DNA from 2 places in the Franconibacter daqui genome. Region 1 is predicted to be linked to the other one. Evidence: predicted binding sites of a transcription regulator. Region 1 holds the regulator's gene; the other holds the start of a gene.
What was found. Region 1 encodes PhoB, which activates phosphate uptake and scavenging genes when phosphate is short. Its sites were predicted from a motif close to CTGTCATAAAACTGNCNNAT; they were not measured.

Region 2: a site for PhoB is predicted at 2,940-2,959, ahead of pstS (phosphate ABC transporter substrate-binding protein PstS). Genes of this name have one in related genera too.

The regions. Positions count from the first base shown of each region.
Region 1 covers NZ_BMKJ01000001.1:181,973-190,422, forward strand. Annotated here, with positions in the region: gene sbcD (exonuclease subunit SbcD) at 1-1,102, opposite strand, end outside; gene phoB (phosphate response regulator transcription factor PhoB) at 1,301-1,990, shown strand; gene phoR (phosphate regulon sensor histidine kinase PhoR) at 2,012-3,316, shown strand; gene brnQ (branched-chain amino acid transporter carrier protein BrnQ) at 3,724-5,043, shown strand; gene proY (proline-specific permease ProY) at 5,115-6,479, shown strand; gene malZ (maltodextrin glucosidase) at 6,648-8,450, shown strand, end outside.
Region 2 covers NZ_BMKJ01000007.1:165,763-171,117, forward strand. Annotated here, with positions in the region: gene pstA (phosphate ABC transporter permease PstA) at 1-659, opposite strand, end outside; gene pstC (phosphate ABC transporter permease PstC) at 659-1,618, opposite strand; gene pstS (phosphate ABC transporter substrate-binding protein PstS) at 1,810-2,850, opposite strand; gene IEX01_RS19535 (hypothetical protein) at 3,152-3,736, opposite strand; gene glmS (glutamine--fructose-6-phosphate transaminase (isomerizing)) at 3,822-5,355, opposite strand, start outside.

The sequences.
Region 1 (8,450 bases):
CCTCAACGCCCAGCTCGCTCAGCGTTTCGGTTTGCAGCGTACCGAGGTTTTTCTCGCGCAGCTCGCGGCTGCGGCGCAGCAGCACCACTTCCACCGGCAGGTTTTCGGTGAGCTGGGTTATCTGGCGCTGCATGTCGTGCAGGAACTGTTCGGTAGCGATTTCAATATCAAGCCACACTTTCGGCCCGGCGGGCGCGTCGCGCCACTGGTTCAGCGCCTGGGCAATCTCCTCAAGCGTGCCTTTTACCACCGCGAGCGGCTGGCTTACCGGCACCGGCAGCGCGGTCACGTCGCGCAGCTTGCCCTGCGTGAACTCCACCAGAAAGACGCTTTTTTCTTTACCTGTTTCATCAAAGCTCAGGGCGATGGGCGAGCCGCTGTAGCGAATATGGTCGCTTGCCGCCACCTTCTGGGCGCGGTGAATGTGGCCGAGCGCGATGTAATCCGCCGCCGGGAAGAGGTGAGCGGGAAAAGCGTCCAGCGTGCCGATGTAGATATCGCGTACCGCGTCGCTTTTGGTCACGCCCACCGTGGTGAGGTGGCCGGTGGCGATGATGGGCAGCGCTTGTTCGCCGCGCAGGGCGCAGGCGGCGTTGTAGCACTGTTCGTAATGCTGCGTGATAGCCTCCAGCAACTGCTGCTGTTTTTCACTGCCGGACTGGCCGCCGCGGCTGCGCAGGATATCGCGCGGGCGCAGAAACGGAATAGGGCAGAGCACCGCGCCGGGCGCGCCGTCGCGACGGTTAAGGATAATCGCCTGGCTTGCCGGATCCTGCTGGGCGCTGGCGATAACGCGGGTGTTCAGGCAGGCGAGCAGCTCGCGGGATTCATTTAACGTCGCCACCGAGTCATGGTTGCCCGCCAGCACAATTAGCTGACACTGCGTGGCCTGCAGCTTCACCACGAAGCGGTTATAAAGCTCGCGCGCGTAGCTTGGCGGCGAGCCGGTGTCGAAAATATCCCCCGCCACGATGATGGCGTCTGCCTGATGTTCCACCGCGGCCTCCAGCAGCCAGTCGAGAAAGGCCTGATGCTCGGCGGCGCGGCTTTTGGTATAAAAATTCTGACCAAGATGCCAGTCGGAAGTGTGGAGGATGCGCATAGATTTCCCTGTGGCGAAAAAGCAAGAGGGTGATTATAAACAAGCAGGCGGGCTGGTGTCCTGAACGGCTTGCCGGACGGGTGTCATAAATGCCGCTGAGGGAGTCATCAGACGGTCATCTTTTCATAAATCTGTCATAAATCTGACGCATAATGGCGCCGCATTGGATAATGTTGACTTTATATTACAGGGCTAATTATGGCGAGACGTATTCTGGTCGTAGAAGATGAAGCACCGATTCGTGAAATGGTCTGTTTTGTGCTCGAGCAAAACGGCTTCCAGCCCGTTGAAGCTGAAGATTATGACAGTGCGGTAAACCAGCTCAACGAACCCTGGCCCGATCTGGTCCTGCTCGACTGGATGCTGCCCGGCGGTTCGGGCATTCAGTTTATTAAGCACCTCAAGCGCGAAGCGATGACCCGCGATATCCCGGTGATGATGCTGACCGCGCGCGGTGAAGAAGAGGACCGCGTACGCGGGCTGGAGACCGGCGCGGACGATTACATCACCAAGCCGTTCTCGCCAAAAGAGCTGGTGGCGCGCATCAAAGCCGTTATGCGCCGCATCTCGCCTATGGCGGTGGAAGAGGTTATCGAGATGCAGGGCCTGAGCCTGGACCCGACCTCTCACCGCGTCATGACCGGCGAAAATCCGCTGGACATGGGGCCGACCGAATTTAAGCTTTTACACTTCTTTATGACGCACCCGGAGCGTGTTTACAGCCGTGAGCAACTGCTGAACCATGTCTGGGGTACCAATGTGTATGTCGAAGATCGTACGGTGGATGTGCATATCCGCCGCCTGCGCAAGGCGCTGGAGCACAGCGGGCATGACAGAATGGTGCAGACGGTGCGCGGTACGGGGTATCGTTTCTCAACCCGTTTTTAACTCATAACCTGGAGTGTGACCGTGCTCGAACGGCTGTCATGGAAAAGGCTGGCTCTGGAGCTGGTGTTGTGTTGTCTCCCGGCGCTGATCCTCGGGGCGTTTTTCGGCTATCTGGCTTGGTTTTTACTGGCGGCGGTGACCGGGCTGCTTATCTGGCATTACTGGAACCTGCTGCGTCTCTCCTGGTGGTTATGGGTCGATCGCAGCATGACGCCGCCGCCGGGAAGAGGAAGCTGGGAGCCGCTGCTGTACGGGCTGCACCAGATGCAGTTGCGCAATAAAAAGCGCCGCCGGGAGCTTGGCAATCTTATCAAGCGCTTTCGCAGCGGCGCCGAATCGCTGCCCGATGCGGTGATCCTGACCACTGAAGAGGGCACTATCTTCTGGTGCAACGGTCTGGCGCAGCAGCTCCTTAACCTGCGCTGGCCGGACGACAACGGCCAGAATATCCTCAACCTGCTGCGCTACCCGGAGTTCACCCGCTACCTGCGCGAAAAAAACTTCACCCGCCCGCTTAATCTGGTGCTGAACAACGGCCGTCATCTTGAGTTTCGCGTTATGCCCTACAGCGAACAGCAGTGGCTGATGGTGGCGCGCGACGTGACGCAGATGCACCAGCTCGAAGGCGCGCGGCGTAACTTCTTCGCTAACGTCAGCCATGAATTGCGTACGCCGTTGACGGTATTGCAGGGCTACCTGGAGATGATGCAGGAGCAGACGCTGGAAGGGCCGCTGCGGGACAAAGCGCTGCATACCATGCGCGAGCAAACGTCCCGTATGGAAGGGCTGGTGAAACAGCTGCTGACGCTGTCGAAAATTGAAGCGTCGCCCGCGCTGCAGTTGAATGAAAAAGTCGACGTGCCGATGATGCTGCGCGTGGTGGAGCGCGAGGCGGCAACCCTCAGCCAGCAGCGCCATACGCTGACTTTTGATGTTGACGCCACGCTTAAGGTGCTGGGCAATGAAGAACAGCTGCGCAGCGCGATGTCTAACCTGGTCTATAACGCCGTGAACCATACGCCGGAAGGCACGCATATTACCGTGCGCTGGCAGCGTGCGCCGCACGGCGCGCTGTTTAGCGTGGAGGATGACGGGCCGGGCATTGCGGCGGAGCATATTCCGCGTCTGACGGAGCGTTTCTACCGCGTGGATAAGGCCCGTTCACGCCAGACGGGCGGCAGCGGCCTTGGGCTTGCGATAGTCAAGCACGCCATCAGCCACCACGACGCGCGGCTTGAAATCGACAGCGCGCCCGGCAAAGGCGCCCGTTTTTCCTTTCTGTTGCCCGAACGGCTGATTGCCAAAGAGAAAGCGCTCGCCGAGTAATTCCCTTCATGGTGTAAACGCTGCTTGCCAAAGGCCAGTCTGACTGGCCTTTTTTTCTTCTATTACGTTTTCTTATGCCGCACTTACTCTGTTGATTATTTTTTGTTCGCACGAAAAGGTGGTGCTATTTTTATATCTTAGCGTTTCCCACTATGTCTGATGGTCCATGCAGAATAATAGTCTGGTTTTGCGATCCCGTATTGCCTTCAAACGTTATAAGCGTTTAAATTGCGCCCCTGCCGTTGGCAGACCGACTGAATTTGCGTGGTTAATCGAAAAACAATTCTTCGCCAACGCAATCGGGAAGCATATCCCGCTGTCTTTTGTCTGAAATGGCCGCGTTTCGTCATGCGGCGAACGTAATAATTTCAACGATTTCAACACCACATCCACAGGCAGTAAATCTTATGACCCACAAGTTAACAACGCGCGACATTATCGCACTGGGCTTTATGACCTTTGCGTTATTCGTTGGCGCGGGCAATATCATTTTCCCTCCCATGGTGGGGTTGCAGGCGGGTGAACACGTCTGGACCGCCGCGCTGGGCTTTTTGATTACCGCAGTGGGCCTGCCGGTGCTGACCGTGGTGGCACTCGCCCGCGTAGGCGGCGGCATCGATAGCCTCAGTACCCCGATTGGCCGCGGCGCAGGCATTCTGCTCGCCACCGTCGCCTATCTGGCCGTCGGCCCGCTGTTCGCCACGCCGCGCACCGCCACCGTCTCTTTTGAAGTGGGCATCGCCCCGCTGACTGGCGACGGCGCGCTGCCGCTGTTCATCTACAGCCTTATCTACTTCGCGCTGGTCATCCTGGTGTCCCTCTACCCGGGCAAGCTCCTCGATACCGTCGGCAACTTCCTTGCGCCGCTTAAAATTGTGGCGCTGATTGTGCTGGCCGTGGCCGCGATTATCTGGCCGGCGGGCGATATCAGCGTGGCGACCGACGCTTATCAGAAAGCGGCGTTCTCCAACGGCTTTGTGAATGGCTATCTGACCATGGATACGCTGGGCGCGATGGTGTTCGGCATTGTTATTGTCAATGCCGCTCGCTCGCGCGGCGTTAACGAGTCTCGCCTGCTGACGCGTTACACCATCTGGGCGGGCCTGATGGCGGGCATCGGCCTGACGCTGCTCTACCTGGCGCTGTTCCGTCTGGGCTCCGACAGCTCTGCGCTGGTGGAGCAGTCTGCGAACGGCGCGGCTATCCTGCACGCTTATGTTCAGCACACCTTCGGCGGGGCGGGCAGCTTCTTGCTGGCGGCGCTGATTTTCATCGCCTGCATGGTGACAGCGGTGGGTCTGACCTGCGCTTGCGCGGAGTTCTTCGCCCAGTATCTGCCGCTCTCTTACCGCACGCTGGTCTTTATTCTGGGCGGTTTCTCCATGGTGGTCTCGAACCTGGGCCTGAGCCATTTGATTCAGATCTCCATTCCGGTGCTGACGGCTATTTATCCGCCGTGCATCGTGCTGGTGGTGCTGAGCTTCACCCGCCCGTGGTGGCACCGCTCCGCCCGCGTTATCGCCCCGGCGATGCTCATCAGCCTGCTGTTTGGTTTAATTGATGGCGTGAAAGCGTCGGCGTTGAGCGGTATACTCCCCGGCTGGACCGCACACCTGCCGCTGGGCGACCAGAATCTGGCGTGGCTGCTGCCGACCGTCGCGATGGTTATCATCACGGCAGTCTGGGACCGCGCAGCCGGACGGCAGGTTACCTCCGCCGCCCACTAAATCGATGGGTTAATGTTTAACCACGGGGTCCCGCCCCGTGGTTTTTTATTTTGTTAAGTGGTATTGGAACGATGGAAAACAACAAGCTCAAACGCGGGTTGAGCACCAGACATATCCGTTTTATGGCGCTCGGCTCCGCTATCGGCACCGGGCTTTTTTATGGCTCTGCGGACGCCATTAAAATGGCCGGGCCGAGCGTGCTGCTGGCCTATATTATCGGCGGCGTGGCGGCCTATATCATCATGCGCGCGCTTGGCGAAATGTCGGTCCATAACCCGGCGGCCAGCTCCTTCTCTCGCTATGCCCAGGAGAACCTCGGGCCGCTGGCGGGCTATATCACCGGCTGGACCTACTGCTTTGAGATTTTGATTGTCGCCATCGCCGACGTGACCGCCTTCGGCATCTATATGGGTGTCTGGTTCCCCACCGTGCCGCACTGGGTTTGGGTGTTGAGCGTGGTGCTGATTATCTGCGCCATCAACCTGATGAGCGTGAAGGTGTTCGGCGAGATGGAGTTCTGGTTCTCGTTCTTCAAAGTCGCCACCATTATCATCATGATTCTGGCAGGTTTTGGCATCATCATCTGGGGGATCGGCAACGGCGGCCAGCCGACCGGCATTCATAACCTCTGGAGCAACGGCGGCTTCTTCGCCAACGGCTGGATTGGCACCGTAATGGCGCTGCAGATGGTGATGTTCGCTTACGGCGGCATTGAAATTATCGGCATCACCGCCGGCGAAGCGAAAGACCCGGCAACCTCTATTCCGCGAGCCATTAACTCTGTACCGCTGCGTATTCTGGTGTTCTACGTCGGCACGCTGTTTGTGATTATGTCTATCTACCCGTGGAACGAGGTGGGCACCAACGGCAGCCCGTTCGTGCTGACCTTCCAGCATATGGGCATTACCTTCGCGGCGGGCATCCTGAACTTTGTGGTGTTGACCGCTTCGCTTTCCGCTATCAACAGCGACGTGTTCGGCGTGGGCCGCATGCTGCACGGCATGGCGGAACAGGGCAGCGCGCCGAAAGCGTTCGCCAAAACCTCCCGCAACGGCATTCCTTGGGTAACGGTGGTGGTGATGTGCCTGGCGATGCTGCTGGCGGTCTACCTCAACTACGTAATGCCGGAGAATGTCTTCCTGGTTATCGCCTCGCTTGCCACCTTCGCCACCGTCTGGGTGTGGATCATGATCCTGCTGTCGCAGGTGGCGTTCCGCCGTCGGCTGTCGAAAGAAGAGGTTAAGGCGCTGAAGTTCAAAGTGCCGGGCGGCGTGGCGACGACTATCGTCGGCTTGGTGTTCCTCGCCTTTATCATCGCGCTGATAGGCTACCACCCCGACACCCGCATTTCGCTCTATGTGGGCTTCGCCTGGATAGCCTTGCTGCTGGTGGGTTGGGCGTTTAAACGCCGCCGCGCCGCGCGACTGCCTGCCTGATACCGCTCTCCTCCATCCCCGCCGCCTGGCGGGGATGTTGTTTTGGCTCTACGCTTCGAAAGTTGGCTCCGCCTCCCGTCTCCTCCGGCAAAATCACTGCCGGTGAGGAGTGCTTTGCGAAGCGGGTGTGGCATGGTGAGCGCATTTTCTGACATGGGGAGCAGTAGAATGTTGAAAGCCTGGCACCTGCCGGTTGCGCCATTCCTTCAGGAGCGTAAAGCGCGGCTGTATATCACCCTTTGGCTGGCGGGCGACGACCTGCCGGAAAAGGTCATGATGCGTTATGAAAGAGACAACGAAGAGACCGCGGTTGAGATGAAACGTCAACGCGCTTCTCCTGCGAAAGGGGTGAGCGCCTGGCGCGCCGCCATCGACCTGAGCGAGGGGCAGCCGCGTCGCCGCTACGCTTTTAAGCTGCTCTGGAAAGCGAGGCAGCGCTGGTTTTCGCCGCTGGGCTTTAGCGCTTATCCGCCCGCAAGGCTTGAGATGTTCGCCGTCGACAGGCCGGACGACGGGCCGCACTGGGTGCAGGATCAAATCTTTTACCAAATTTTCCCGGACCGTTTCGCCCGCAGCGAACCGCGCAAGCCAGGTCAGGACAATGTCTATTATTACCACGCGGCAAAACGGGATATTACGCTGCGCGACTGGGATGACCCGGTCACTCAGGAAGAGGGCGGCTCTACCTTTTACGGCGGCGACCTTGATGGCATCAGCGAAAAGCTGCCCTACCTGAAAAAGCTCGGCGTCACCGCGCTTTACCTCAACCCCATCTTCAGCGCGCCGAGCGTACATAAGTACGATACCCATGACTATCGCCACGTTGACCCGCAGTTTGGCGGCGACGAAGCGCTGCTGCGCCTGCGCAAAAATACCCTTGAAGCAGGCATGAAGCTGATTCTCGACGGCGTCTTCAACCACAGCGGCGAAACGCACCCGTGGTTTGACCGCCATAAAACGCACGCAAAAGGCGCCAGCCATAATCCGCAGTCGCCCTGGCGCGACTGGTACAGCTTCTCGCCGGAGGGCCAGGCGCTCGACTGGCTGGGTTTCTCAAGCCTGCCCAAGCTCGACTTCCGCTCCGCAGGGCTGGTGGACGAAATTTACGAAGGCGAGAACAGCATCGTGAAGCACTGGCTAAGCGAGCCGTGGCGCATGGATGGCTGGCGGCTGGACGTGGCGCATATGATTGGCGAAGAAGGCGGGGCGAAAAACAATCTTATCCATGTGGCGGGCATTTCCCAGGCGGCGAAAGCCGTTAATTCGCAAGCTTATATCGTGGGCGAGCACTTCGGCGATGCCCGCCAGTGGCTGCAAAATGATGCCGAAGACGCGGCGATGAACTACCGGGGCTTCTCTATTCCGGTGTGGAGTTTCCTGGCGTGCGTAGATAACTCAGATGAGCCGCAGCAGCTCGACGCCGCCGACTGCGTCGCCTGGATGAACCAGTACCGCGCCGGGCTTTCTCACCAGCAGCAGTTGCGCATGTTTAATCAGCTCGACAGCCATGATACGCCGCGTTTTAAAACGCGGCTGGGAGAGTATGTCACGCGTTTGCCGCTTGGCGTGGTGTGGCTGTTCGCCTGGCCGGGGGTGCCGTGCATTTATTATGGCGACGAAATAGGGCTGGATGGCGGCCACGATCCTTTCTGCCGCAAGCCTTTCCCGTGGGATAAAAAGCAGCAGGACGGCGAACTGCTGGCGCTTTATCAGCGCATGGCGACACTGCGCCGCCGCAGCCAGGCCCTGCGCGCCGGAGGCTGCCAGGTGCTCTATGCCGAAGGGGATGTCATCGTCTTTGTCCGCGTTTATCAGCGCGAACGGGTGCTGGTGGCGATAAACCGCGGCGAGGCTTGCGAGGTGACGCTTTTTGACGAGCCGCTGCTGGCGGGTTGTGAATGGCAACGTCTGGAAGGAGCGGGGGAAATAGCCGGGCTGTCTTTACGGCTTGCAGCAAACACGGCGGCGGTG
Region 2 (5,355 bases), on a different contig from region 1:
GCCACCGCCAGCAGCACGCCGGTCAGGATGCCGGAAACCGACGCCTTCAGCGTAATGGCGGAAATCATCTTCCACTTCGGCGTCCCGAGCGCATAGGCCGCTTCGCGCAGGCTGTCCGGCACCAGTTTGAGCATGTTCTCGGTGGTGCGGATAACAATCGGCACCTGAAGCAGCGCCAGCGCAATCACGCCCGCCCAGCCGGAGAAGTGCTCCATCTGCGCCACGACGATGGTGTAGACGAACAGGCCCACCACGATGGAAGGCGCGGAGAGCAGAATGTCGTTAATAAAGCGGATAACTTCGGCAAGCCAGGACTTGCGTCCGTACTCCGCGAGATAAATCCCCGCCATGATGCCAAGCGGCGTACCAAACACAGTCGCCCAGAGGATAAGCAAGCCGCTGCCCGCCAGCGCGTTCGCAAGCCCCCCGCCCGCCGTGTTGGGCGGCGGCGTCATTTCGGTGAACAGGGCAAGCGACATACCGTCGAAGCCGCGCGCCACCGTTGAGAACAGGATCCAGATAAGCCAGAACAGGCCGAACGCCATGGTCGCCATGGAAAGCGTCAGGGCGATGCGGTTTTTAGTGCGGCGCTTCGCCTGCATCTTACGGCGCGACTGCGCCAGCTCCTGGGAAGTTTGCAGTTCCAGAGTGGTCGCCATTATCGTGCCCCCTCGTTTTTCGCCAGACGCATAATCATGACTTTAGAAATCGCCAACACGATAAACGTGATAACAAAGAGGATCAGACCCAGCTCCATCAGCGCCGCCACGTGCAGGCCAGACTCCGCTTCGGCGAATTCGTTCGCCAGCGCCGAGGTGATGCTGTTGCCCGGCATATAAAGTGACGCACTGTCGAGCTGGTAGGTGTTGCCGATGATAAAGGTAACCGCCATGGTTTCGCCCAGCGCGCGGCCAAGGCCAAGCATTACGCCGCCAATCACGCCGTTTTTGGTGAACGGCAACACGATGCGCCAGATAACTTCCCAGGTGGTGCAGCCGATGCCGTAGGCTGACTCTTTCATCATCACCGGGGTTTGCTCGAAGACATCGCGCATCACCGCCGCAATGTAAGGAATAATCATGATGGCGAGGATCACGCCTGCCGCGAGGATACCGATGCCGAACGCCGGGCCGGAGAAGAGCGCGCCGACAAACGGAATAGTAGAGAGCACGTTGCCCACCGGCTCCTGAAAATACGTGGCGAACAGCGGCGCGAAAATAAACAGCCCCCACATGCCGTAAACGATACTCGGGATAGCGGCCAGCAGTTCAATCGCGATGCCGAGCGGACGCTTTAACCAACCCGGGGCCAGCTCCGTCAGAAACAGGGCGATGCCGAAACTCACGGGAACCGCAATCAGCAGCGCAATAAACGAGGTGACCAGCGTGCCGTAAATCGGCACCAGCGCGCCATAAATGTCGTTAGGGGCATCCCATTCTTTGGTCCAGAGGAAGGAGAAACCAAATTTCTGGATGCTGGGCCAGGAGGAAATAATGAGGGAGACGATAATGCCGCCCAGCAGCAAAAGCACAATCAGCGCAGCCAGACGAACCAGCGCGCTGAAGATCATGTCACCCTTTTTCCCCGGAGGGTTAAATGCAGGCTTTGTCGCAGCCATAAGTCACTCTTTCAGTTTGGGCCAGGAAGCGCGCATTTTATCGTTCTTCCTGGCTAACGTAATGCTATACCCTAAATAATTCGGGTTGCAGCAAGGCGGCAAGCTTGTTCACCCCAGCAGCATAGATTCACTATGTCACTGGGGTGAACAAGCGCAGCCAACACAGCTGCGGCTCGAAGTATGACGGGTATTTAGTACAACGCTTTACCGCTGCTGTCTTTCACGCTGGTCTTCCATGCCGCGCGAACTTGCTCAACCACGCTGTCCGGCAGAGAAGCATAGTCCAGGTCGTTAGCCTGCTTCGCGCCTTCTTTATAAGCCCAGTCGAAGAACTTCAGCACTTCAGCGCCCTGCTCAGGTTTCTTCTGCTCTTTGTGGACCAGAATGAAGGTGGTGGAGGTAATCGGCCACGCATTGTCGCCTTTCTGGTTAGTCAGGTCCTGCGCGAAGGATTTGCTCCAGTCCACGCCTTTCGCCGCGTTGGAGAAGCTCTCTTCGGTCGGGTCAACCGGCTTGCCGTCGGCGGAAACCAGTTTGGTGTAAGTCAGGTTGTTCTGCTTGGCGTAAGCGTATTCCACATAGCCGATGGAGCCCGGCAGGCGCTGTACGAACGCGGCGATGCCGTCGTTGCCTTTACCGCCGAGACCGGTCGGCCAGTTAACGGTAGAGCCGGCGCCGATTTTGGATTTCCACTCGTCGTTCACTTTAGCGAGGTAGCTGGTGAAAACGAAGGAGGTGCCGGAACCGTCAGCGCGACGCACTACTGCGATATTCTGTGAAGGCAGTTTTTTGCCCGGGTTCAGCTTAGCAATCGCTTCGTCGTCCCACTTCTTGATTTTGCCAAGGTAGATATCGCCAAGGGTTTTGCCATCCAGCACCAGTTCGCCCGCTTTGAAGCCCGGCAGGTTAACCGCCAGCACCACGCCGCCGATAACGGTCGGGAACTGAAACAGGCCTTCCTGCTGCAGTTTTTCATCAGACAGCGGCGCATCGGAAGCGCCGAAATCCACGGTGTTGGCAATGATTTGCTTCACGCCGCCGGAAGAGCCGATCCCCTGGTAGTTCACTTTGTTACCGGTGGATTTCTGGTAAGTGTCAGCCCACTTGGCATACACCGGCGCCGGGAAGGTTGCACCGGCGCCAGTCAGGCTTGCGGCCGCGTTAACGGCGAAAGCGCTCATCGATAAGGTCGCGGCGACAACAGTTGCGACGGTGGTACGCATAACTTTCATAATGTCTCCTGCATGAGGTAAACGTAATTCATTGTTAAGTGGCTACGCTCTGCAAAATAGGACAATTGGGTGACAGTTAAATGTACGAATTATGACAGTTTTATGACAACGCGGAATCCGGGTATTTGTGTTAAGTAATAGATAATAAATTCAATCAGTTAAATTATTTTATGACGAGGGGATGAAAGAAAAATTTTCTTTTTATGACAGGGTAAACATAGCCCCGCAAGCGTAATTTGTCATAGACGTCGGTCGTTTAGCCGGACGGGAATCCGGGGATGATCACTCATAACAAAGCGTCTCAACGCCCCTTTTTAACGGAGCGGCGCTGAAGCTGACGCGCATGTTCTTGCTGCATTTTGAGCCTCAGACACCAGCGGACCAGGTTAACCATCTCCCGGCTGTTTATTATTCGCCAGGCAAGCCATAACAGCATCACGCCTGTGGCCCAGCTCAGCCCAAAGAGAAGCGAGATCGGCTGAAAAACCAGCCCGCAAACCAGCGTCGCCAGGCTTATCGCCAGGTGTAAAAACCAGCCATAAAACAGCGTAAGCAGGCCGCTGCGCCGGCCTTTTGTAATAGCCAGCGTGCTGGTCATGAGCAGCGCCAGCCAGACGATGCCTGCGATTATCCACACGAGAGAAAAAGCCGGACGCAGCGCAGCGACGTTTGCCACTGCACTGAAGAATAGTGCGTAGCCGCTCGCCACCAGCACATGGTAGTAAGAGGAGGTGCCGAAATAGCGGGATGTGGGCGCATCGCTACACTGCGCTATGTTCCGCTTCAGCTTGTGCAGCCTGCGATGCGAGATATCGTCTTCAACCTCGGCGCTGAACGCCAGCAACTGCGAGAACCGGGAACCGGAAATCCATGCAAACAGGGCCATAAAAGCGTGTTTTCCATTACGTTGCTGAAAAAAAAGAGGTTGCCGTCTGGCAACCTCTTCAGAGGATAACACGAGTCAGGAGGGATTATTCTACCGTAACCGATTTCGCCAGGTTGCGCGGCTGGTCCACATCGGTGCCTTTAATCAGCGCCACGTGGTAAGCCAGCAGTTGCAGCGGCACGGTGTAGAAAATGGGCGCAATCACCTCTTCCACATGCGGCATCGGGATAATGTGCATGTTTTCGCTGCTGGTGAAACCGGCGTCCTGATCGGCGAAGACATAGAGCTGGCCGCCGCGGGCGCGCACTTCTTCGATATTAGACTTCAGTTTTTCCAGCAGTTCGTTGTTAGGCGCAACCACAATCACCGGCATATCCGCATCGATAAGCGCCAGCGGGCCATGTTTCAGCTCGCCTGCGGCATAGGCTTCCGCATGGATATAAGAGATCTCTTTGAGCTTTAACGCCCCTTCCAGCGCGATGGGGTACTGATCGCCGCGGCCCAGGAACAGCGCATGGTGTTTCTCCGAGAAGCCCTCTGCGAGCTGCTCAATACGTTTGTCCTGGGAAAGCATCTGCTCAATGCGGCTCGGCAACGCCTGCAGGCCGTGAACGATGTCATGCTCGATGGAGGCATCCAGCCCTTTCAGACGGCTCAGCTTCGCCACCAGCATCAGCAGTACGGTTAACTGCGTGGTAAACGCTTTGGTCGAAGCCACGCCGATTTCGGTGCCCGCTTTGGTCATCAGCGCCAGCGAGGATTCACGCACCAGCGAAGAACCCGGGACGTTACAGATAGCGAGCGAACCGAGGTAACCCAGCTCTTTCGACAGGCGCAGCGCCGCCAGCGTGTCCGCCGTTTCGCCAGACTGCGAAAGGGTAATCATCAGGCTGTTGCGGCGCACCGCGGATTTGCGGTAACGGAATTCAGAGGCGATTTCCACGTCACAAGGCACGCCAGCCAGCGATTCAAACCAGTAGCGGGAAACCATGCCGGAGTTGTAAGAGGTACCGCATGCCACGATCTGGATGTGCTCAACCTGCGACAGCAGCTTATTAGCGTCCGGACCCAGTTCGCTGAGATCCACTTCGCCGTGGTTGATGCGCCCGGTCAGGGTGTTCTTAATGGCGTTCGGCTGCTCGTAAATCTCTTTCTGCATGTAGTGACGATAAATGCCTTTATCGCCCGCATCATATTGCAGATTGGATTCGATCTCTTCACGCGTTACCTGGTCGCCCGATTTTTCAAAAATGGTCACGGAGCGGCGGGTCACTTCAGCGATGTCGCCCTCTTCCAGGAAGATGAAGCGACGGGTCACTGGCAGCAGCGCCAGCTGATCGGATGCGATAAAGTTCTCGCCTACGCCAAGGCCGATGACCAGCGGGCTGCCGGAACGGGCCGCCAGCAGTACGCTCGGGTCGCGGCTGTCCATAATGACGGTGCCGTAGGCGCCGCGCAGCTGTGGGATAGCGCGCAGCACCGCTTCACGCAGCGTACCGCCTTTCGCCAGCTCCCAGTGGACGAGGTGCGCGATAACTTCGGTGTCGGTCTCGGAGATAAATTCGTAGCCGCGAGATTTCAGTTCTTCGCGCAGCGGTTCATGGTTTTCGATAATGCCG